3 regions of the Rhizobium sp. 10N414 genome follow, and region 2 is predicted to be linked to each of the others. Evidence: predicted binding sites of a transcription regulator. Region 2 holds the regulator's gene; each other region holds the start of a gene.
The links. The regulator HrcA, encoded in region 2, represses chaperone genes, less so after heat shock. The targets are predictions, from matches to a motif close to GTTAGCACTCNCNNNNNGNGAGTGCTAAC.
Positions count from the first base shown of each region.

Region 1 (7,480 bases), on a different contig from region 2:
CAACCCAACTGTCATCAGCAGTGGGCGCGACACCCAGGACTTTTGCCCCTGGGCCGGGCGATCATTTCGTTTTCGTTTGCATCCCCGCCCATAGCGGCATCATGTCTAACGGTGAGTGAACCACACAAATTGAGGAAGAACCTGATTAAGCGCAAAACGACAGGACCTTCGCCATGACACATCATTCGATCACAAACGAGATCGGCAAGCTTTCGAAGCATCGGATGTGGGCCGGAAATCTCAAGCCGCTAACACGCGCCACGCAAAGGGGCGCATCGTTTGGCGATCGCCGGCCGTGAAATGCTCCAAGGCCCGAGGCTGTCTGTGCTTACTCGAGAATCTTGGGGACCAGGAAGAAGTTGCGCTCACTGAGAGGTGCATTCGCCACGATCTCTTCGGCATGATTGCCTTCGGTCACGACGTCCTGGCGCATTTTCATGGTTGTTGGCACAACCGAGGTCATCGGAGGGATGCCTTCGACATCAACCTCCAAAAGTTGCTCGATGAAGGTCAGAATTTCGTTCAGCTCGCCACACATTTTTTCAGCCTCGTCTTCGCTGAGTGCGAGACGGGCAAGGCGGGCAATACGTCTAATGGTCGCGATATCTATCGACATAGGCTGCGTCCGATTTGATGGCTTCCGTCGCTTGCGCAAGATTTTGCCGATCTGAGCCTTCTGCCGCTAACACTGACTGCCTACCAGAAATCTGGCAAGTCAATCTCGACGGCCCGCTGCATTCCGTTCGCTATACGCATCGGTGCCTGATCCAGCCGAACGAATGGCGCCGTATTGAAGGTGAGTTCAAGCTGCACTGAGATTTGCGAAAATTCTCCAAGGCAGCACTTGAAGCCGGATTTCTCAGATACCAGATCATTTGCCGCCAGCCGCTGACAACAGGGCTGGCAATGCTGGAAGCGCCGTCTTTCGGCGCTCCATACCCATGTTGCTTTTAGGAGGATATGGCTATGGCAACATCTTACGACTACACACCTCTCTTTCGATCGAGCGTTGGCTTCGACCGGCTCTTCAACCTTCTGGAAAACGCCCAGCGCGACCGTTCGACCAGCGATTGGCCGCCCTATGACATTGTCAAGACGGGTGACGACAGCTACCGCATCTCGATTGCGGTAGCCGGCTTCGCCGAAGGCGACCTCGACATAACGTTCCAGACCAATCTTCTCACCGTTATTGGCAAGAAGCAGGATTCTCCGTCCGAAGCCTACCTGCACCGAGGCATCGCCGGCCGCCCGTTCGAACATCGTTTCGAGCTTGCCGACCATGTCAGGGTGAGTGGAGCGGGATTGAACAATGGTCTGCTGACCATCGATCTCGTCCGGGAGATTCCGGAGGCATTGAAACCGCGCAAGGTCAGCATTCAAAGCGGTTCCGCTCTCGGACGGCCGGACGCCGCGCCGCAGATCGAAGCCCAGAGCGCCGCTTGAGCAAGTTTCCACCGGAGGGCGACGCTGTAGTGGCGTGCTGCAACATCGCGGGTTGGAAAGGAGAGAGTTATGAAACCCGATATGTTCGAGAACCCTGTGCGTATTCTCGTCGGCCTTGGATTTCCGACGGACGTGAGAAGCGTGATGGACGCTTACCGCCATCTGGTCGAGTGGCCGATATCACTCAGGGATGGTCCGCATTCGGTTGCGCGCAAGGCGTGCCGCGCCGCCTTGCGCGGCGAGATCGAAGCTGAGACCGCACGTGGGTTGTTTGCCGCCTTTGCGGAAAAACACGATCTGCTGGCGCCGGAAACTGACCCGGTAACGGCGACTTATCCGAGGTGGAGTCGGGATCCACACGTAAGCTGAGGTGAACCGATGATGGACGATATGTTTAAGCAGATTGCCGCAACTGCCGTGAACATCGGACCGGAAGTTCTAGCATCTCACTGGTCGCCGTTTCGACGTCCAATGGATGTGGTGAAGGCTCCTGCACTTTCTGTCGATGATAAACGGGCCATTCTCGCCGCGTGGGCTTCGGACTTTTACGCGATAGATTCGAAGCCAGCTCTCCGTCATATGCCAGGAACGCCTGAGCCGGTTTCAATCGATGAGGTTCGGTCTGCCCTGCGAGAGCTCGATTCGCGGTACGATATCTGACGGAGTTATCTGGGCGCCTGCTTCAAAGACTTGCCAGCTTTCCGACGGGCGGTTCTCATATGAGGCGGCCCGTCAAAGATATACGGACTGGGAATTCAGTTCACATCGAGAGAATGCCTTCTTCAGACGGCACGGTGCCAGCTTTCGCTTTTCATTATTGTTCCGGCGGCCGCTTTTAGGCCTGGAGGAGCGGTAGGCTGTGGTGCGGTTGAGCCGCACCTTCTCCTGGCTGATGGTCTCGCCCTGGCTGCTTCAATTCGCGGCGAACATGAACGCGATGTGGACCCATGTGGTCCTCGGCGTGCTCGTCACCGCCGTGTCAGCCTGGGCACTCTGGGACTATCGGTGGAACTCGCATGCACATGTATGATCGAGAAAAGGAGAGCACGGCCCGCCGCTTCAGCGGCGGGCTCTTCCGAAAATTGGCGATGCCGATCGATGCGCCGATCGCGCAGCAACGGGGATTGAATGGTAGAGCTTGCCGGCGATATCAACGAAAACTAGGGACGGCGGCCCCTGTCGTCTACGACGGTGCAATTCAGTTTCTGTCGCTTTGCGTAGGCAATGGCGGCATCGCGGGTTGGGAAATGCAGTTCAACCTGAGTCAGCGTGTCACTCCCGCCAGTGTAGCCCATCAGATAGTCGATGACGGGTGGGGCTTGCCGTTCGAATACCAGCAGCCAAGGTCGCCCCGAGACGCGCGCCGAAGTCATCACAGAGCGTGACGGGCGAAAAATGCGTGCAAGGGGTTCCGTCAACCACGTCATCGGTTTTTGCCACGCGAATAACCAGCCGGGCACGTTAGCACCCGGCTGGCTTGCGGCGGTCGGTATTATTTGGTGCTGTCGATCGTGATCCGCTTGACGTTGGCTCGCGCCTTTTCGGTCTTCGGCAGCGTCAAGGTGAGCAGACCGTTCTTGAACGTTGCGGCGACCTTGTCCTCATCGACTTGGCGACCAAGGGCCAGCCGCCGTTCGAAGCGCCCGTAGTAGCGCTCGCTGAACCGGCGATCCTTGTCCTCAGTCTCCGATTTGTTCTCGCCGCGAAGCGTAAGCACGCCATCTTCCAGCAGCACCTCGATGTTGTCTGGATCGACGCCTGGTACCTCCGCGATCAGGCGGATTTCGTTGTCATTCTCCTCGATTTCCACGTGCGGCCACGAACCATTGAAGGGCGACGTGCCACCGAGCAACGATGGCGGGCCGAGGCCGCGGAAGACTTCGTCGAAACATAGGTACGAGGGAGCGCTAAGAAGCTTGGGGCTCCCGGACTGGTGTCGACCCACTTGGGCGTCGATGAGAATGAGGTGGGGATCATGATGCCTTGCGTCAAGAGGCAGCCACACCCTCCAACCACCAGCGACGTGAAATAGACCCATCAATTCATGCCGGTAGCACTCGATAGGCTAGAGTGCTAAAAAATTTCCGGTCCCCTCTTGAAACTCCAAATATCAGAAACCAGATCGATTTGCGCGCGATGCCGAAAGGATCGGCGCCCCGCGTCGGTTTCGCTCCGAATGCGGCGCGGAGGACCTGTTGAAAAATCTGTTTGTCCATGAGGAGAGCGACATGACGTTCCGTCCCTTGCATGACCGAATCCTGGTGCGCCGCATCGAGGCCGAGGAGAAAACGGCCGGCGGCATCATCATTCCAGACACGGCAAAGGAAAAGCCACAGGAAGGTGAGGTCGTTGCGGCCGGCCCAGGTGCGCGCGACGACAGCGGGCAGTTGCGTCCGCTCGATGTGAAAGTGGGTGATCGCATTCTGTTCGGCAAATGGTCGGGCACCGAGATCAAGCTCAGTGGCGAAGATCTCCTGATCATGAAGGAATCGGACGTGATGGGCGTGATCGAGGTCGACGCCGCAGCGAGAAACGCAGCCTAGTGCCGATCCCGCCCGCTGCTGACGAGCAATGCTGCCTCAGGAAGGAGTAGAAAAATGGCTGCCAAGGAAGTGAAATTCCATTCCGACGCCCGCGAAAAGATGCTGCGCGGCGTCGACATCCTCGCCAATGCTGTCAAGGTTACGCTCGGTCCAAAGGGCCGTAACGTCGTCATCGACAAGTCATACGGCGCGCCCCGCATCACCAAGGACGGCGTCACCGTCGCCAAGGAGATCGAGCTTGAGGACAAGTTCGAGAATATGGGCGCACAGATGGTGCGGGAGGTTGCCTCGAAGACCAGTGACATCGCTGGTGACGGTACCACCACCGCGACTGTTCTCGCTCAGGCGATCGTCAAGGAAGGTGCGAAGGCTGTGGCGTCGGGCATGAACCCGATGGACCTCAAGCGCGGTATCGACAAAGCAGTCGAAGCTGTGGTCGAGGAACTGCGGCGGAACGCCCGTAAAGTCACCAGGAACGACGAGATCGCCCAGGTTGGCACCATCTCGGCCAATGGCGACACCGAGATTGGCCGCTTCCTCGCAGAAGCGATGGAAAAGGTCGGCAACGAAGGAGTGATCACCGTCGAGGAAGCCAAGACCGCGGTGACGGAGCTGGAAGTCGTCGAAGGCATGCAATTCGATCGCGGTTATCTCTCGCCGTATTTCGTCACCAACCCCGAGAAGATGCGGGTTGAGTTCGAGGAACCCTACATCCTGATCCACGAAAAGAAGCTCTCGAACCTGCAGACATTGCTGCCGGTTCTCGAAGCGGTCGTTCAATCAGGCAAGCCGCTGCTGATTATCGCCGAGGATGTCGAAGGCGAGGCGCTGGCGACGCTTGTTGTCAACAAGCTGCGCGGCGGCCTGAAGGTGGCTGCCGTCAAAGCGCCGGGCTTCGGCGACCGCCGCAAAGCGATGCTGGAGGACATAGCGATCCTCACTGGCGGAACCGCGATCTCTGAAGATCTCGGTATCAAGCTCGAGAACGTGACCCTCAATATGCTTGGCCGCGCCAACAAGATTGTCGTCGAAAAAGACAACACGACGATCGTCGACGGCGCTGGCTCAAAGACAGAGATTGACGGCCGCGTCGCGCAGATCAAGGCGCAGATCGAGGAAACCACGTCGGACTACGATCGCGAGAAGTTGCAGGAGCGGCTGGCCAAGCTTGCCGGCGGCGTTGCCGTCATCCGCGTCGGCGGCTCAACCGAGGTTGAGGTGAAGGAACGCAAGGACCGCGTCGACGACGCCATGCACGCCACGCGGGCGGCCGTCGAGGAGGGCGTGTTGCCCGGCGGAGGCGTCGCTTTGCTGAGAGCCGTCAAAGCACTGGACAACGCTCAGACCGAGAATGCCGATCAAAGGCACGGCATCGACCTGGTTCGCCGCGCGATCGAGGCGCCGGTGCGCCAGATCGCCGAGAACGCGGGTGCCGAAGGCTCGATCATTGTCGGCAAGCTGCGCGAGAAGACCGAATTTGGCTATGGCTGGAACGCGCAAACGAACGAATTCGGTGATCTTTACGATCAGGGCGTGATCGACCCGGTCAAGGTCGTTCGCACCGCGCTGCAGGACGCGGCCTCGGTCGCCGGCCTGCTGATCACCACCGAGGCAATGGTCGCCGAGAAGCCGAAGAAGGATGCACCGCTCCCGCCGATGCCGGGAGGTGGCATGGACTTCTGACTGCAATGATAAGCCCGCGCCCCCGACGGGGCGCGGGCTTTGGGTAGACTTGTGAAGTAAGAGATGCATTGCGCCTGAATCGGCGCGGCGTTTCGATATCGGACTGGTGCTGGTTTGGCAGGAGCCAAAATCGTGGCTCCGATGAGGCTGGCCCCGAGGGCCCGCCCCCTGCACCGAAGGAGGATCTGAAGAATTCGGGGCCAAAAATGACCACGCGTTCGTCGAAATATGTTGGCGTATTCGCCGCACTCGTCCTCATCCTGGTTCCTGCGCCGTTACCGGCGGCGCGGCCGCAGTCGGCGATGTCGGCAAGCACGCAACCCCCGCTCGCTGATGTCTTGGAGAAGGTCACGCCGGCGGTCGTCAACATTGCAGTAAGGTCTCGCGCTTCCGCCGAAACCAATCCTCTTTACAACGATCCCTTCTTCCGCCGCTATTTCAACCTGCCTGAGCAGGAGCAGCGGCTGAGCGCGGGCTCCGGCGTCATCGTTGACGCCGACAAAGGCTATATCCTCACCAATCACCATGTCGTCGCGGACGCCGGCGAGATTGCGGTAACCCTGAAGGACCGCCGCCGCTTCACGGCCGAATTGGTCGGCACCGACAAGGCAACGGATATAGCGTTGCTGAGGATCGACGCTGACAAGCTGACGGCGCTTCCGTTTGGCGATTCCGGTGCGCTGCGGGTCGGCGACTCCGTTGTCGCGATCGGCAATCCGTTCGGGCTTGGCCAGACCGTCACCTCCGGCATCGTCAGCGCCCTTGGCCGTGGCGGCATCAATCTCGAGGGCTATGAGGATTTCATCCAGACGGGTGCTTCGATCAATCCCGGCAACTCGGGAGGCGCACTGGTGACAACAGACGGCATGCTGGTCGGCGTCAACACCGCAATCATCGCGCCCACCGGCGGCAATGTCGGCATCGGCTTTGCGGTTCCGATCGCGATGGCGTCGGCCGTGATGGAGCAACTGATCGAGCATGGCGAAGTGCGGCGCGGCCGGATCGGCATCTCCGTCCAGGACCTGACGCCCGACCTGGCCGAGGCGCTGAGCATTGCGGAAAGCTGCGGCGCCGTCGTCGGCAGCGTTGAGCAAGATTCGCCCGCGGCACAGGCGGGCCTTCGAGCTGGCGATGTCATCATCGCCGTCAACAATCGCAAAATCACGGGCTCGGCAGATCTCCGCAATCGTGTCGGCCTGGCTCAGGTCGGATCGGAAGTCGAAATCGAATTTCTGCGCGATCGGGTTCGCAAAACGGTGTCAATGCGCATCGAGCCGGACGAGGCAATTGCCAAGCCTGGAGCCATGCCCGCTCGCCTTGAGGGCGCTGAGTTCCAGGATGCGGCCGGCAACGTGGTTGTTTCCAGCGTTGAAGATGGAAGTGCTGCGGCCCGAGCCGGTCTGCGCATGGGCGATGTGATCGTTGCTGCCAATCGCCGGCCTATCGCGACCGTGGCGGAACTCGAGACAGCGTTAAAGAACGCCAGTGGCACGATAGTGCTCGATCTGTTTCGCGCCGGGTCGAAACACTTGCTGGTGATCCGGTAGGTGGTTGCCCGACGCATGACGTTAACATCGATGGGAGAAGGAGATGAGGAAATCTGCTCGATGGATTACAGCCCTGGCTGTAGCAGCGACGTTTGCGTGTGCTGAAGCGGTTGCCCAGCAGCCGCAGCAAGCGCCTGAATTGACCGGCTTCTGGCTAACAACGCCGCACCCGGAACTGGCGATCCGTCCGGGCAAGACTGAATCGATTCAGTTGGCCCTACGCAACGCCAACCTGCCGCCGCAGCGAGCATCCCTGCAAGTGTC
Region 1 is NZ_JBFTIN010000053.1:4,472-11,951, reverse strand. Features, by position in the region: partial or broken gene AC1DE4_RS28570 (transposase family protein) at 1-37, opposite strand, end outside; gene gatC (Asp-tRNA(Asn)/Glu-tRNA(Gln) amidotransferase subunit GatC) at 329-616, opposite strand; partial or broken gene AC1DE4_RS28560 (protein usg) at 703-816, shown strand; gene AC1DE4_RS28555 (Hsp20 family protein) at 967-1,443, shown strand; gene AC1DE4_RS28550 (DUF982 domain-containing protein) at 1,513-1,812, shown strand; gene AC1DE4_RS28545 (hypothetical protein) at 1,822-2,103, shown strand; partial or broken gene AC1DE4_RS28540 (SPW repeat protein) at 2,330-2,473, shown strand; gene AC1DE4_RS28535 (NADH dehydrogenase ubiquinone Fe-S protein 4) at 2,604-2,870, opposite strand; gene AC1DE4_RS28530 (Hsp20/alpha crystallin family protein) at 2,936-3,481, opposite strand; gene AC1DE4_RS28525 (co-chaperone GroES) at 3,672-3,986, shown strand; gene groL (chaperonin GroEL) at 4,041-5,669, shown strand; gene AC1DE4_RS28515 (Do family serine endopeptidase) at 5,876-7,216, shown strand; gene AC1DE4_RS28510 (COG1470 family protein) at 7,260-7,480, shown strand, end outside.
Region 1: AC1DE4_RS28525 (co-chaperone GroES) is a predicted target of HrcA. The motif match lies at 3,493-3,521, and genes of this name have one in related genera.

Region 2 (7,480 bases):
AAGCTTGCCCGCCTTGTGAAGGCCGTAGAAGGGCGTGCCTTCCTCGATCGTCAGCTGGTAGAGCGAGAGGTGATCGACCGCGTAGGAGATCGCCTCCTTCAGCTCGCGCTCCCATTCCTCGACAGTCTGGTTCGGGCGAGCATAGATCAGGTCGAAGGACATGCGCGGAAAGATGTCGCGTGCCAGCTTGATCGCCTTCAGCGCGTCGGCAACGTCGTGCAGCCGTCCGAGAAACTTCAGGTCGCGGTCATTCAAGGCTTGGACGCCAAGCGAGACGCGGTTGACCCCGGCGGCGCGATAGCCCCGGAAACGCTCCGCCTCGACACTGGAGGGGTTCGCCTCCATGGTGATCTCGATACCGTCTGGCATATGCCAATGCTTGGCAATACCATTGAGAATGGCCGAAACCGTCGAAGGGTTCATCAGAGAGGGCGTGCCGCCGCCGAGGAAGACGCTCGTCACCGTCTTCGGCCCGCTCAATTGGCGCACCGTTGCCATTTCCTTCAGGAAGGCCGCAGTGAAGCGCTCCTGATCGACCGGCTGGTGGCGGACATGGCTGTTGAAATCGCAATAGGGGCACTTGGCAGCGCAGAACGGCCAATGCACGTAGACGCCGAAGCCGGGTTCGCCGGTATCGGGCAGAAGAGCGGCATAGCGCATCAGGTCAGGCTGTTCCAAAGTGTCCACGTTGCCCTTAGGCTTCCAGGCAGGTTTCGACGAAAATCTTGAAGGCGCGGGCGCGGTGCGACAGGGCCTCTGCGTCGCCCGGCTTCCAGCCGTGTTTTTCTTCCCCGCTCATCTCTCCAAAGGTAGTGTCATAGCCCTCGGGTTGAAAGACCGGATCGTAGCCGAAGCCTTGGCTGCCGCGCGGCGGCCAGACGACAGCGCCCTCGACTTCACCGCGGAAGAGCTCCGTATGGCCGTCCGGCCAGGCAAGGCAGAGCACGCTTACGAAGCGGGCGGTACGCTGTTCCGGCTTTGAAGCGCCGGCCTTGTCCAGCGCCGCCTCGACTTTCTCCATCGCCATCGCGAAGTCGCGGGTCCCGTCGGGCTTCTCGGCCCAGTTGGCGGTATAGACGCCAGGATCGCCGCCGAGCGCATCGATGGCGAGGCCGGAATCATCCGACAGCGCCGGAAGTCCAGCGGCTTCCGCAGAAGCGAGCGCCTTGATCTTTGCGTTTTCCTCGAAGGTGGTGCCGGTTTCGTCAGGCTCCACGAAGTTCAATTCAGCCGCCGACTTCGCGGTGAAGCCGAAGGGGCCGATCAGGTCCTGGATTTCCCGGATCTTGCCGGCATTGTGGCTGGCAACGACAATGGTCTTGGTTTCGAGCTTGCGCATGATTGTCCTATTCGAGGCCCCAGATACGGGCTTCAGCGCATTCAAGGCTGTTGCCCGCTGGATCGCGGAAATAGATCGATCGGCCGCCCTGCGGCCAGGTGACTTCGGATTCGATGGCGACACCCTCGGACATCAACCGGGTGGCAATCGCATCGAGATTTTCGCCCGAGACGCGGAAACAGGCGTGTCCCGCACCGCTTGTGCCATGAGGCGGCACCTGCAGCGCGGTCGGTGAGGGCGGCTTGATCGTTTCTTTCGGATTGAAAATCAGCAGCACGCCGGGGCCGCAGCGAAAGAAGACATGCCGGTTGCCGCTCCGCGAGATCTTCGAAAGACCGAGAACGCCTTCATAGAAGGCTTCGACCTTGTCGAGATCCTCAGCATAGAGCGCCGTCTCCAGCATGCCTTCCAGCACGTCGTTCATCCGGCGATCGCCTGCTTTTGCATCGCCACGAGTTCGGCAATGCCCCCCTTGGCGAGCGTCATCAGCGAAGCGAACTCCTCGTCGGTAAAGGGCGTGCCTTCGGCGGTGCCCTGAATTTCGACGATACCGCCAGTGCCGGTCATCACGAAGTTCGCGTCGGTCTCGGCCGAGGAGTCTTCGAGATAGTCGAGGTCAAGGACCGACTGGTTTGCGAAGATGCCACAGGAAATGGCCGCGACATGGTCCTTGAGCACGCGCTCGACCTTGAGCATGTTGCGGCTCTCCATCCATTTCAGGCAGTCGTAGAGCGCAATCCAGGCGCCCGTGATCGAGGCGGTGCGCGTTCCGCCGTCCGCCTGGATGACGTCGCAATCGAGGGTGATCTGGCGCTCGCCGAGCTCCTTGAGGTCGACGACGGCGCGCAGCGAGCGGCCGATCAGGCGCTGGATCTCCTGGGTGCGACCGCCCTGCTTGCCGGCCGCAGCTTCGCGCTTCATGCGATCGCCGGTGGCGCGCGGCAGCATGCCGTATTCGGCGGTAACCCAGCCCTTGCCGGTGTTGCGCAGCCATGCCGGCGGCTTTTCCTCGACGCTCGCCGTGCACAACACATGCGTATCGCCGAACTTCACCAGACAGGAGCCTTCCGCGTGCTTGGAGAAATTGCGCTCGAAAGAGACCTTGCGCATCTGGTCGGTTTTTCTGCCTGAGGGCCGCATACTATTCTCCTAATTATCGTGCCGAAGGCGTGAGCAGGCTTCGGGTAGATCATGCGTGCTATGGTGTTGAGAGCTTCTACGATTGGCAGCGTCCATTTGCAATTTCCCTTTTGCCGCTGCGGAGAGATTGGCTATATTTTGTCGGATCATCGTCAGCACGGGTACGCAAGGTTTCATGGAGTTCAGATCGACGTCGGTTTCAGAGGCAGTGGCTGCGCTGGATGAACGCTCCAAGGAAATCTTTCGCCGCATCGTGGAGGGCTATCTGGAAACGGGCGAACCGCTCGGTTCCCGCAACCTTTCGCGAATCCTGCCGATGTCGCTGTCGCCGGCGTCCGTACGCAATGTGATGAGCGATCTGGAAGAACTCGGCCTCATCTATTCACCGCATGTCAGTTCCGGGCGTCTGCCGACGCAGATCGGCCTGCGCTTCTTCGTCGACGCCTTCATGCAGGTGGGCGATCTCTCGGCCGAGGATCGTGCCAACATCGATCGGCAGGTGCGCGCCGAAAGCCGCGACAATCCGATGGAATTGATGATGAACGAGGCGAGCCGAATGCTCTCGGGCATTTCGCGCGGCGCCGGACTTGTCATCACCTCGAAAAGCGATCCTGTGCTCAAGCATGTCGAGTTCATTCGCCTCGAGCCGACCAAGGCGCTTGCGGTGCTCGTTGGCGATCACGACCAGGTGGAAAACCGCATCATCGAGCTTCCGGCAGGCGTCACATCATCGCAATTGACCGAGGCCGCAAACTTCCTCAACGCGCATATGACCGGCCAGACGCTGCCGGAACTGCGCAATCAGCTGAGCCGACTGAAGGACGATGTCCGCCGCGAACTCGACACGCTGTCGCAGGATCTCGTCGAGCGCGGCATCGCTGTGTGGTCCGGCAGCGCGGACGAAGGCAAACCGGCTCAGCTCATCATTCGCGGCCGCGCCAATTTGCTCGCCGGTCTCGCCGGTGCCGACGATCTCGACCGCCTGCGCATGCTGTTCGACGACCTCGAGAAAAAAGACAGCTTGCTGGAACTCCTCAATCTGGCCGAAAGCGGGCCAGGTGTGCGCATTTTCATCGGCTCGGAGAACAAGCTCTTCTCGCTCTCCGGCTCGTCGTTGATCGTTGCGCCTTATCGTGACGATGACGACCGCATTGTCGGTGCCGTGGGAGTGATCGGGCCGACGCGTCTCAACTACTCGCGCATCGTCCCGATGGTCGATTATACCGCTCAGCTTATGACCCGACTGTCACGCGGCGCGAAGTAGCGCGGCTACTCAGGCAACGTGTCGCCCGAGCCGCCCATCTCCGCGGGCATGTCTTTATATTTGGGCAGGCCGTCACGAATGCGCAGCACGCTCTCCTGATAGTTCACGTGCAGCGCCGGGGTGTAGTCGAGATCCGGCAGAAGTGCCGCGTAGACGTCGGTGACGCCCCAGGTCGGGTGCTCGGTGTAGAGATGCCCACCGCACAGCTCGCAGAACTTCCGCACGCTGGTATCGGACTTCTGATAGCCCTCGACATGCTCTCCGCCTTTAGTGACCCGGACAGCCTGCGGCTGCCAGAGCGTGAAGGCATTGACCGGCCCTGCGGACCAATGCCGGCAGGAAGCACAGTGGCAGTATCCCATCGCCACCGGTTCGCCGGTAGCAACAATCTCCACGGCGCCGCAGAAGCAGCGCCCGGAATAGCTTTTCTGATCGCTCATGGTAGCAGCTCCCTGACCCAGGATTAGGCCGAAGCAAGAAAGGTTTAGGTAGCTCTAAAATAAAAGAACTTTAGCGCGAGCAAGTCAAGCTGGCCCTCTCGCTCAACCCGGCATGAGTTGCCCCGCATCGCGCGCTTTTCAGTCACGCAGACTTGATTTTTGCCCGTCAAAGCTCGATATCGGGCACATCCTAAAAGACACCAATCACCGGAGAACGTCATGACTGACGAAACGACGAAGAACGGACCTGACGCAGCCGCGGCCGAAGCCGCAGCGGACGCCGCCGCAAACGTCGAGAACGAAGCCACCGCACAGCCCGATCCGCTGGAACTTCTGAAGGGCGAGAACGCAGAGCTGCGCGACCGCTATCTGCGGCTTGCTGCCGAGATGGATAACCTGCGCCGCCGCACCGAGCGGGAAATCAAGGACGCCAAGACCTATTCGGCTGCTGGCTTCGCCCGCGACATGTTGGCCGTTTCGGACAACCTGCGTCGCGCCATCGATGCGATTCCGGAGGAAGCAAGGGCTGCCGCTGATACCGGCCTGACAACGCTGATCGAGGGTGTCGAGATGACGGAACGCTCGATGTTGGCGGCGCTCGAGCGCCACGGTGTCCGAAAGCTGGAGCCGGTTGGCCAGAAGTTCGATCCGAATTTCCACCAGGCCATGTTCGAAGTACCGAACCCTGAGGTGCCGAACAACACCGTTGTTCAGGTCGTTCAGGCTGGCTACACGATTGGCGAGCGTGTTCTGCGCCCGGCCATGGTCGGCGTCGCCAAGGGCGGACCGAAGCTGGTCGAACCCGAAACCAATTCGGTTTTCGACCAGAAGGACGCCTGATCCCTCAGGCGCCCGTCAAACAATCCGAAATCAGATGCGGGCGAAACGCTCGATCAGCAGATCGAAAAATCCGTCCGCATCGACATCGCGCATGACCTGCGCATTGTGCTTGCGGTGGGTCACGTGCCACCAGTCGACGACGGTCATTCCGGCAGTCAGTTCCGACTTCACCTCGATCTCGACATTGCAGGTCCGCCCCTTGAAAAGCTCCGGCTTCAGCAGATAGGCGATAACCGTCGGGTCGTGCAGCGGGCCGCCGTCCGAGCCGTATTTCTCGACATCGAAGCGTTCGAAGAATTCCAGCATCTCGACCATGGCGATGGCCGGGCGTGTGCCGAGATCAGCCATGCGCTTGACGCGGTCCTTGCGTGTCAGAAGCTTGTGCGTGACGTCGAGCGGCATCATCACGATCGGAACGCCGGAGCGGAAGACGATGTCGGCTGCCTCGGGATCCACGTAGATGTTGAATTCGGCGGCCGGCGTAATGTTGCCACCCTCGAAGAAGCCGCCGCCCATCATGACCAGTTCATGGACGCGCGGGATGATGTCGGGCGCCTGCTGGAAGGCCAGGCCAATATTGGTCAGCGGCCCCAGCGTGCAGAGCGTCACTGCGCCTTCCGGCTCGCTGCGCAGCGTCTCGACGATGAAATCCACCGAATGCTGCGTCTGCAGCGGCATCGTGGGCTCGTCGAGAACCGGACCGTCGAGGCCGGTCTTGCCATGCACGTGCTCCGCGGTCACCAGCTTGCGCGCAATCGGCTTGTCGGCGCCGGCAAAGACCTTCGTATCGGTGCGACCACAGAGCTCGCAGACGATGCGCGCATTGCGGCTGGTGTAGGACAGTGGCACGTTGCCGGCGACCGTGGTGATGCCGAGTACATCGAGCTCTTCCGGGCTGCCAAAGGCCAGCATGATGGCGGCTGCGTCGTCCTGACCGGGGTCAGTGTCGATGATGATCTTTCTAGGGTTTGCCATTCCGATCGTTCCCATCCTCGTGGTGCGCGTCTTCGTGGCATGCACCGTTTGTTTACATTCCCGTCGCAAATCGGCACAGCCGGCGCGGGCAGGATTTGATGCGAGTCGGCGCCTGCTTTGTCAAGGTCGGACCCTTGCTGGCTTCCCGGGAGCGAGCATGGACGTCCGCCTTGCGCCCGGGCTCGGCAATTCCCATATTGTCGACAGTCGGATGCTGCATTTCAGGTCCGGCAAGGTCGCTTGAATCAAGGACTTGAAAGATGAGCCGCATGACGCCTTTCGCGAGCCCGCTGCTTTTGGGCTTTGACGCCATGGAGAAGACGCTGGAGCGCCTTTCCAAGGCGAGTGATGGCTATCCCCCCTACAATATCGAGCGCGTTGCTCCTGACCGCGCTTCCGGCGATCCGGAAAGGCTGCGCATAACCCTTGCCGTCGCGGGATTCGCTGAGGACGACCTCGATGTCTCCGTCGAGGAAAATCAGCTGTCGATCCGCGGCCGTCAGGCAGAGCAGGGAGAGCGCGATTATCTCTATCGCGGCATCGCCGCGCGTCAGTTCCAGCGGACCTTTGTTCTGGCCGACGGCATGCAGGTTTTGGGCGCTTGCCTCAAGAATGGGTTGCTGTCGGTGGATCTCATCCGCCCCGAACCGAGCCGCATGGTGAAGAAAATTAACATTTCGGTCTCACAGTAGGACAACGGCGCATGTTGAGCCGTTGGTCCCTTCTCTTGGAGGTACAGGAATGTTGATGAAAGAAGCCAATTCGCACCTGACCAAAACCGAACTTGCCGGCATCGGCAACGGCGAGGTCGCCTATATCCGCAAGATGCGCAACGAAGAAGTTGCCAAGTGCTTCCCGGAAGCGCCAGACATCGATCCGAGCGTTGACCTCTGGGCGCTATTCGGCGCCGATGGCACGCCGATCCTTTTGACGGATAATCGCTCCAGCACCTTCTTCAAGGCCGCTGAGGATGAGCTGAAAACGGTGAGCCTGCACTAGGCAGGCTCAGACGCGCTTGAATGTGAGATAGGCGGAAGATCTGCCTTCACGCCGTGCCTTGGCCTCGTAGCGTGTGCTCGGCCAGCCCTCGTAGGGCGTCAGCCAGTCTGCCGCATTCTGTGCTAGCCATTCGAAGCCGCCATGGTCGCGGCATTTGAGCAGCGTCCAGTTGACGTAGGTATCGATATCGGACGCAAAGCAGAACAGCCCGCCCGGCTTCAGCACGCGGTGGAATCGGTCGAGGTTCGTCTTCGACACGAAGCGGCGCTTCCAGTGCTTCCGCTTTGGCCACGGATCCGGGTAAAGCAGGTCGATCTGGTCGATCGAGGCGTCCGGCAACCAATCCAGCAATTGCGTCGCATCATCGTTGTAGACACGAACGTTCCTGGCGCCTGCCTTGTCGACGCTCGTCAGCAGCTTCTGCATGGAATTGATGAAAGGCTCGACCCCGATAAAGCCGGTCGAGGGTATTTCCACGGCGCG
Region 2 is NZ_JBFTIN010000001.1:290,321-297,800, reverse strand. Features, by position in the region: gene hemW (radical SAM family heme chaperone HemW) at 1-660, opposite strand, end outside; gene rdgB (RdgB/HAM1 family non-canonical purine NTP pyrophosphatase) at 695-1,339, opposite strand; gene AC1DE4_RS01485 (VOC family protein) at 1,347-1,763, opposite strand; gene rph (ribonuclease PH) at 1,760-2,479, opposite strand; gene hrcA (heat-inducible transcriptional repressor HrcA) at 2,655-3,743, shown strand; gene AC1DE4_RS01470 (GFA family protein) at 3,749-4,183, opposite strand; gene grpE (nucleotide exchange factor GrpE) at 4,403-5,023, shown strand; gene AC1DE4_RS01460 (nucleoside hydrolase) at 5,054-5,998, opposite strand; gene AC1DE4_RS01455 (Hsp20 family protein) at 6,259-6,690, shown strand; gene AC1DE4_RS01450 (BQ00720 family protein) at 6,740-6,997, shown strand; gene trmB (tRNA (guanine(46)-N(7))-methyltransferase TrmB) at 7,004-7,480, opposite strand, start outside.

Region 3 (7,480 bases), on a different contig from region 2:
CGCGGCGGTCATGCCGACGAGCTGCAGCGCGATGTATGGCATCGTGGCGATGACACCGGTTACAGCGACGGCAAGCTCCAGCCCGCGCGAACCAAATTGGCCGTGAACCACGTCACCGGCGGTCACGTAGCCGAAGTCTTTCGCCCGCTGCCAAAGGAGCGGCATGACCATGAAGACGAAGGGATAGACAATAATGGTGTAGGGCAGCGCGAAGAAACCGTAGGCGCCAACCGTATAGACCAGCGCCGGAACAGCGATGACCGTGTAGGCAGTGTAGAAGTCGCCGCCGACCAGAAACCAGGTGATCCAGATGCCGAAGCTGCGGCCACCAAGGCCCCACTCGTCGATATGGGCAAGCGTCTTCGGCCTTCGCCAGTGGGTGGCGACAAACCCCATCACCGTGACGAGCACGAAGAAGAAAACGAAGACGGCAAGCGCGGTGGTGTTGAGTTCAGTCGTCATTGCGCATGCTCCGGTAGGCGATCCAGGTCAGGAAAGCTGTAACCGGCACCCAGGCGAGCTGATACCAGTAGAAGAATGGGAAACCGAAGAGAACCGGGTCGTGAAAGTTGTAGAAGGGAACCCAAAGGAGCCCGATATAGGGAATGATGAGCAGCCAGCAGGCTGCTGTTCCAAACCTTTTATCCATTTGATGATTGCCTTTCGGTGCTTGGGGGCGCAGCGAATCCGCGTCTAATCAAACAGATGACATAGACCCCTGCCCCCACACGGCAACGGCCGTCGTCCCGAAAGGGCCGCAATTTTCGAAAGCGTCTGAACCTTCAGGCGAAGCAGATCTTGCGGTCGAGCTCGCCGAGCGGCTGTACGCCTGTCAGCAGCGCACTCGCCTCCTCCTTGTCGCGGTTCATCTGCTCCACGAGGGGGTCGAGGCCATCGAACTTCAGTTCCGGGCGCAGATAGCCGAGGAAGGACACGGAGCAGAGCTGCCCGTAGAGGTCGCCGCTGAAATCGAAGAGATACGTCTCGAGCAGTGGCGCGCCATTGTCGGTGACCGTCGGTCGGCGACCGTAGCTGGCGACACCATCATAGAGCGTGCCATCGGCAAGGCGGAAGCGCACGGCATAGATGCCCGCCTGAATGTCTGCTTCGGCGGGCAACCGCATATTCGCGGTCGGAAAGCCGAGCTGACGGCCAAGCTTCTCGCCGCCGATGACTTCCGCTTCCACCGTATAGTGATAGCCGAGCATCGCCGCCGCCTCGCTGACATTGCCATCCCTCAGCAATTCGCGAACGTGGCTCGAGGAGACGACGTCGGTATTCTCGTCACGAAACGCGTCGATCAGCGTCACGCCAAAGCCGTATTTCTGGCCGGCATCCATCAGGAAGGCCGGGCCGCCTTCCCGGCTGCGGCCGAAATGAAAGTTGAAGCCGGTCACGACCTCGGATGCGCTGAGCCAATCCTTGAGGATCGAATGGATGAAATCGTCCGCCGAGCGCTGTGAGAACTCCCGGTCGAAGGGATATTCGATGACGGCATTGAAGCCGATCGCTTCGAGGATGCGCGCCTTGAGCGGCGCCGGCGTCAAGCGAAAGACCGGCTGCTCCGGGCGGAAGACAGTGCGGGGATGTGGCTCAAACGTCAGGACCAGTGCCGGAATGCCCCGCTGCCTCGATATCTCCAAGGCCCGGTTGAGCACGGACTGATGGCCCCGATGCACACCGTCGAAGTTGCCGATGGCAATCACGCCGCCATGCAGATGGGCCGGCAGGGGTTCGCGGGTTTCGTTGCGGTGAAAAACGGTCATCGGCTGGCTTTTCTCTTGCGAGGCTCGTTATGCGAGGCGGGGCATCCACCACATCGGCGTCGCTCTTTCGCGCTCCAGATAGGCGGTGAGGATCGCCTCGTCGGTCACTCCATTCAGCGTATATTCCGTCGCGTGGATGCCGCCGCTGATATAGAGGAGATCAAGCCCGTAATCGAGAGCGCCGCGAACATCGGTCGGCATACCGTCTCCGATCGCAAGCACACGGTTCAGCGGAAAGTCCCCGTGGGCTTCGCGGGCGGCAGATAGCACGGCCTCGTAGATCGGCTTGTGCGGCTTGCCGGCAATGCGCGTTTGGCCACCGAGCTGATTGTAATACGCCGCCATCGCGCCGGCGCAGGGGATGATCTTGTGGCCTCGCTCGACAACCAGATCGGGATTGGCACAGATCATCGGCACGCCACGCGCCTGAAATGCCTTCAGCAACTTGGTGTAGTCTTCCGGGGTCTCGGTTTCGTCGTCGAAGAAGCCCGTGCAGACGACCGAGTCCGCATCCTTGGCCTCGACGCGCTCGACACCAAGGCCCTCGATGATCGCCTCGTCGCGATCCGGTCCAAGCAGAAATACCTTCTTCGGACCCTCGGCGATCAGGCCCCGCGTGACGTCGCCCGATGTGACGATGCGGTCATAGGCGCCATCCTGGATGCCGATCTGGCGAAGCTGCGTCACGACCTGCGGAGCGATGCGCGGCGAATTGGTGATGAGAACGACGGTTAGCCCCTCGCCGCGCGCTGCTTCCAGCGCCGCAGCCGCCTTGGGAAAGGGATCGACTCCATTGTGCAAGACGCCCCAGACATCGCAGAACACCGCGTCGTAGTGGCTGGTGATTTCTGCAAAGTTCTCGATCCGCTTGGCCATTCCGATTTCCCGCTGTCGTTAAGTCAAGGTGACATCGCAAAGGCATGCCGGGATGGCAAGGCATTTTGCAGTGAGCAACGGCAAAAAACTGTGCCCGTCGATTAGAGAAGGGCCTCGCCCGTTTTGATTAGCAGGCCTGCGGCAGTCGACACAGCAAGTATCGTCAGGAGGCCCTTCTCGAATCGGAAGAGCATCACGCACGCCATTACAAAGATCCCAAGCGCCGCGATATCGAGGGTCCGCCACTCCGGCCATGCGACGCTGACGATTGGCAGACCGGTTTTCCCGGACAGGAGTGCGGCACGGCCAACTTCGGCGAAGAGCACGTGCAGACCGAACCAAAGGGCAAGGTTGAGGATGACGCCGACTACCGCCGCGGTGATCGCCGAAAGGGCCGACGAGAGGTTTTCGTTGCTGCGCAGCTTCTCGATGTAGGGAGCCCCGGCGAAGATCCAGATGAAGCTCGGCACGAAGGTCGCCCAGGCGGCGAGGAAGGCGCCAAGGAAGCCCCCGGCAAGCGGCGCCATGGCGAGCGGGTTGCGATAGCCGGCGAGAAATCCGACAAAACAGAGAACAAGAACAAGTGGCCCGGGCGTCGTCTCGGCAAGTGCCAGTCCATCGAGTATCTCGGCCGGCTGAAGCCAGGCGTAATGGCCGACGGCGACCTGGCCGACATAGGAGAGGACGGCGTACGCGCCTCCGAAGGTGATGACGGCCATCTTGGAGAAGAAGATGAAGACCGCGCCGAAAACATTGGTTTCGCCGCTCAGGGTTTCGGCGATCAGGTCCGTCGGTACATCGAGGCCGCGAATGAAAAAGAGTGGCGACTGCCAGACAAGGATCCAGAACACGAGCACCACAAGAGGCCTTGCGATCACATGCGTAACCTCGGGAAAATGCGTGCGCGAAGAGGCTTGCGGCAAGACCGGCGCTGCCAATCGACGCTTGGAATACTTCATCCATAACAAGCCTGCTGCTCCGGCCAGGATGATAACCAGAGGAAACGGCAAGTTCAGGAAGAAGAGAGCCAGGAACGACGCTCCGGCCACATAATAATGAAAGCGCTCCCTCAGCGCTCGGCGCCCCACCCGGAGCAAGGCCTCGATGACGATTGCCAAAACGGCAGCCTTTACTCCGAAGAAAAGCGCGGGAAGCCACGCGGCCTCCTGAAAGACGGCGTAGAGGCTCGACAGCATCAGGATGACGAGGAAGCCCGGCAATACAAACAACAAGCCGGCAATGAGGCCGCCGCGCACGCCGTGCATCAGCCAGCCGATATAGGTGGCCAGTTGCTGAGCCTCCGGGCCAGGCAGCAGCATGCAGAAATTCAATCCGTGTAGGAAGCGCTCCTCGGAAATCCAGCGCTTCTCATCGACAATCGTCGTGTGCATCAGGGCGATCTGACCGGCCGGCCCGCCGAAGCCCAAGCAGCCGATGCGCGCCCATACACGCGCCGCCTCCCCAAGTGTCGGTACCGCTATGATTTCGTCCGCCGCGATCGTTTTGTTCACGGTTGCCGCCCCTGCCCCAAGCTGCTCGATACCATCGGCGTGTATGCGCGGCAATCCTGACGCCACTCGCCCCGCGGGTGCCGCAAACGTTCCGGGGCTACAAAAGCTCTCCAGCTTCAGGACGTTCGGAAATCTCGGAGAGAACGCAGCCTGTCGCACTTCCGACAAGGATTTGCTGTTATGGCTGTTTGTGAGGACGGCGAAGAAAAATTGCGGCCGTTCTTGACTCCCCGTTGGGCCACTCCTAAATGCTGCCTCGCTAGCACTCACCAAGCACGAGTGCTAACACCCATCCGTGCGGGCCGCTCTCGGCCTGCTAGTGTCATTTGATCGAGGGATTAGACAATGGCAAGCACCAATTTCCGCCCCCTTCACGATCGCGTCGTTGTCCGTCGCGTTGAGTCCGAAGAAAAGACCAAGGGCGGCATCATCATTCCGGACACCGCCAAGGAAAAGCCGCAGGAAGGCGAAATCGTCGCCGTCGGTTCCGGCGCTCGTGACGAGTCCGGCAAGGTCGTCGCTCTCGACGTCAAGGCTGGCGATCGCGTTCTGTTCGGCAAGTGGTCCGGCACTGAAGTCAAGATCAACGGCGAAGACCTTCTGATCATGAAGGAAGCCGACATCATGGGCATCATCGGCTAATCAGCCGTTTTTCCCCTTTCCGATTTTAGCTACGGGCCCAAAGCCCGGACAACTCGAATTCAGGAGTTTCAATCATGGCAGCTAAAGAAATCAAGTTCGGCCGCACCGCGCGCGAAAAGATGCTGCGTGGCGTCGACATTCTCGCTGACGCAGTGAAGGTAACGCTCGGCCCGAAGGGTCGTAACGTCATCATCGACAAGTCCTTCGGCGCTCCGCGCATCACCAAGGACGGCGTTTCGGTCGCCAAGGAAATCGAACTGGAAGACAAGTTCGAAAACATGGGCGCCCAGATGGTCCGCGAAGTTGCTTCGAAGACCAACGACATCGCCGGCGACGGCACGACGACCGCAACGGTTCTCGCTCAGGCGATCGTTCGCGAAGGCGCCAAGGCTGTTGCAGCCGGCATGAACCCGATGGACCTGAAGCGCGGCATTGACCTCGCTGTTGCTGAAGTCGTGAAGGATCTCCAGGCCAAGGCCAAGAAGATCAACACCTCGGAAGAAGTTGCCCAGGTCGGCACGATCTCCGCAAACGGCGAAAAGCAGATCGGTCTCGACATTGCTGAAGCAATGCAGAAGGTCGGCAACGAAGGCGTTATCACCGTCGAAGAAGCCAAGACCGCTGAAACCGAACTCGAAGTCGTCGAAGGCATGCAGTTCGACCGCGGTTACCTCAGCCCGTACTTCGTCACCAACCCGGAAAAGATGATCGCTGATCTCGAAGACGCCTTCATCCTCCTGCACGAGAAGAAGCTCTCGAACCTCCAGGCCATGCTCCCGGTTCTCGAAGCTGTCGTTCAGACCGGCAAGCCGCTCCTCATCATCGCTGAAGACGTCGAAGGCGAAGCTCTTGCTACGCTCGTCGTCAACAAGCTGCGTGGCGGCCTGAAGATTGCTGCTGTCAAGGCTCCTGGCTTCGGCGATCGCCGCAAGGCCATGCTCGAAGACATCGCGATCCTCACGGGCGGCACTGTCATCTCCGAAGACCTCGGCATCAAGCTCGAGTCGGTTACCCTCGACATGCTCGGCCGCGCCAAGAAGGTTTCGATCTCCAAGGAAAACACGACGATCGTCGACGGTTCGGGCGCCAAGTCCGACATCGAAGGCCGCGTTGCCCAGATCAAGGCCCAGATCGAAGAAACCACCTCCGACTACGACCGCGAAAAGCTGCAGGAGCGTCTTGCTAAGCTCGCTGGTGGCGTTGCAGTCATCCGCGTCGGCGGTTCGACGGAAGTCGAAGTGAAGGAAAAGAAGGACCGCATCGACGACGCGCTCAACGCGACGCGCGCTGCTGTTCAGGAAGGTATCGTACCGGGCGGCGGCGTTGCCCTGCTGCGTTCCTCCGCCAAGATCTCCGTCAAGGGCGAGAACGACGACCAGGAAGCTGGCATCAACATCGTTCGCCGCGCTCTGCAGGCTCCGGCCCGTCAGATCGCCGAGAACGCTGGTGACGAAGCATCGATCGTTGTTGGCAAGATCCTCGAGAAGGGTCAGGACAACTTCGGTTACAACGCCCAGACCGGCGAATACGGCGACATGATCGCCATGGGTATCGTCGACCCGGTCAAGGTTGTTCGCACGGCTCTGCAAGACGCAGCTTCGGTTGCTTCGCTGCTGATCACCACCGAAGCCATGATCGCCGAGCTGCCGAAGAAGGACGCTCCGGCTGGCATGCCGGGCGGCATGGGCGGCATGGGCGGCATGGACATGATGTGATAGGCGAAAGCCTATCGCTGAAGCGTCCATAAAGCTTCACCGATCTATCTCCTGGTTTTCCCGGAATAGGAAGGGCGGTCTTCGGACCGCCCTTTTTCGTTCCGGCGCATGATTCGCCAGGTGAGCTTTTTCAATCGTCAGGTGAAACGTTTAACCGGATATCTGAATGCGCCTCGCATTCGGCGAAGCTTTCGCAGAGCTTGTGCGCCTGCATTATTTCTTCCAAAAGCTGTGTTATCCGTTCGCTGCAATTTTATGCACATTTCAGAGCTCACGAGAGCATTGAAACCGGTTGCACTTCGGCAGCCGCGCATTTTTTTGCTCTTTTTCGCGTCCCCCATACTTTCACGGTTGTTTTTCCACTCACAGTAGCGATCGGCATTATGCAAAAAGCGGATTGCCGTTTGCATGAAAGTGCCTATAAATCCCCGCGCATTCGGCGCGTGTCATCAGCCGATGGGTCACGATGCGCATCGATCCTGACCACGAGAATGCGACGTAGGATTCGGGACAACCCCTTCCCGAAAAATATATTAGAAGTTGAGTAACGCCCCCGTGAAATTGGAAGCGGTTCCGTGAGAAGAACCGGCAATCCAGACCCCATTTCCCGGTCGCCCGAGCATGATGCGCGGTGCAACATGAACCTGCTCATTTTTGCCGGACGTGCGGCGGGGGAAGCCGCACCTAAGCTGGGGAAAAATTTGTTCAAAATCGCGAGAACCAACGCCGCGGCACCGCTTATGCCGGGCTCACTGGATATCAGCAATCATGATCCTGAAATGCTGGCGCAGTTTTCCATTTCGGAAACCTGGGTCGGAGACCTGTCCAGCGGCGTGATCCGCCTCAAGGAATGGAGCGCCCTGCTGCACGGACTCCCGGCGCGGGTATGCGGCCTCCTGAGCCTCATACGCTGCTACGATCCGAAGGATCGCGATCACATCCTGGAACTCTTCGAGCAGGCTGCGACGCT
Region 3 is NZ_JBFTIN010000009.1:132,016-139,495, reverse strand. Features, by position in the region: gene mctP (monocarboxylate uptake permease MctP) at 1-462, opposite strand, end outside; gene AC1DE4_RS11460 (DUF3311 domain-containing protein) at 452-649, opposite strand; gene AC1DE4_RS11455 (bifunctional riboflavin kinase/FAD synthetase) at 783-1,766, opposite strand; gene AC1DE4_RS11450 (TIGR01459 family HAD-type hydrolase) at 1,794-2,642, opposite strand; gene chrA (chromate efflux transporter) at 2,744-4,153, opposite strand; gene groES (co-chaperone GroES) at 4,499-4,795, shown strand; gene groL (chaperonin GroEL) at 4,870-6,510, shown strand; gene AC1DE4_RS11430 (hypothetical protein) at 7,212-7,480, shown strand, end outside.
Region 3: groES (co-chaperone GroES) is a predicted target of HrcA. The motif match lies at 4,412-4,440, and genes of this name have one in related genera.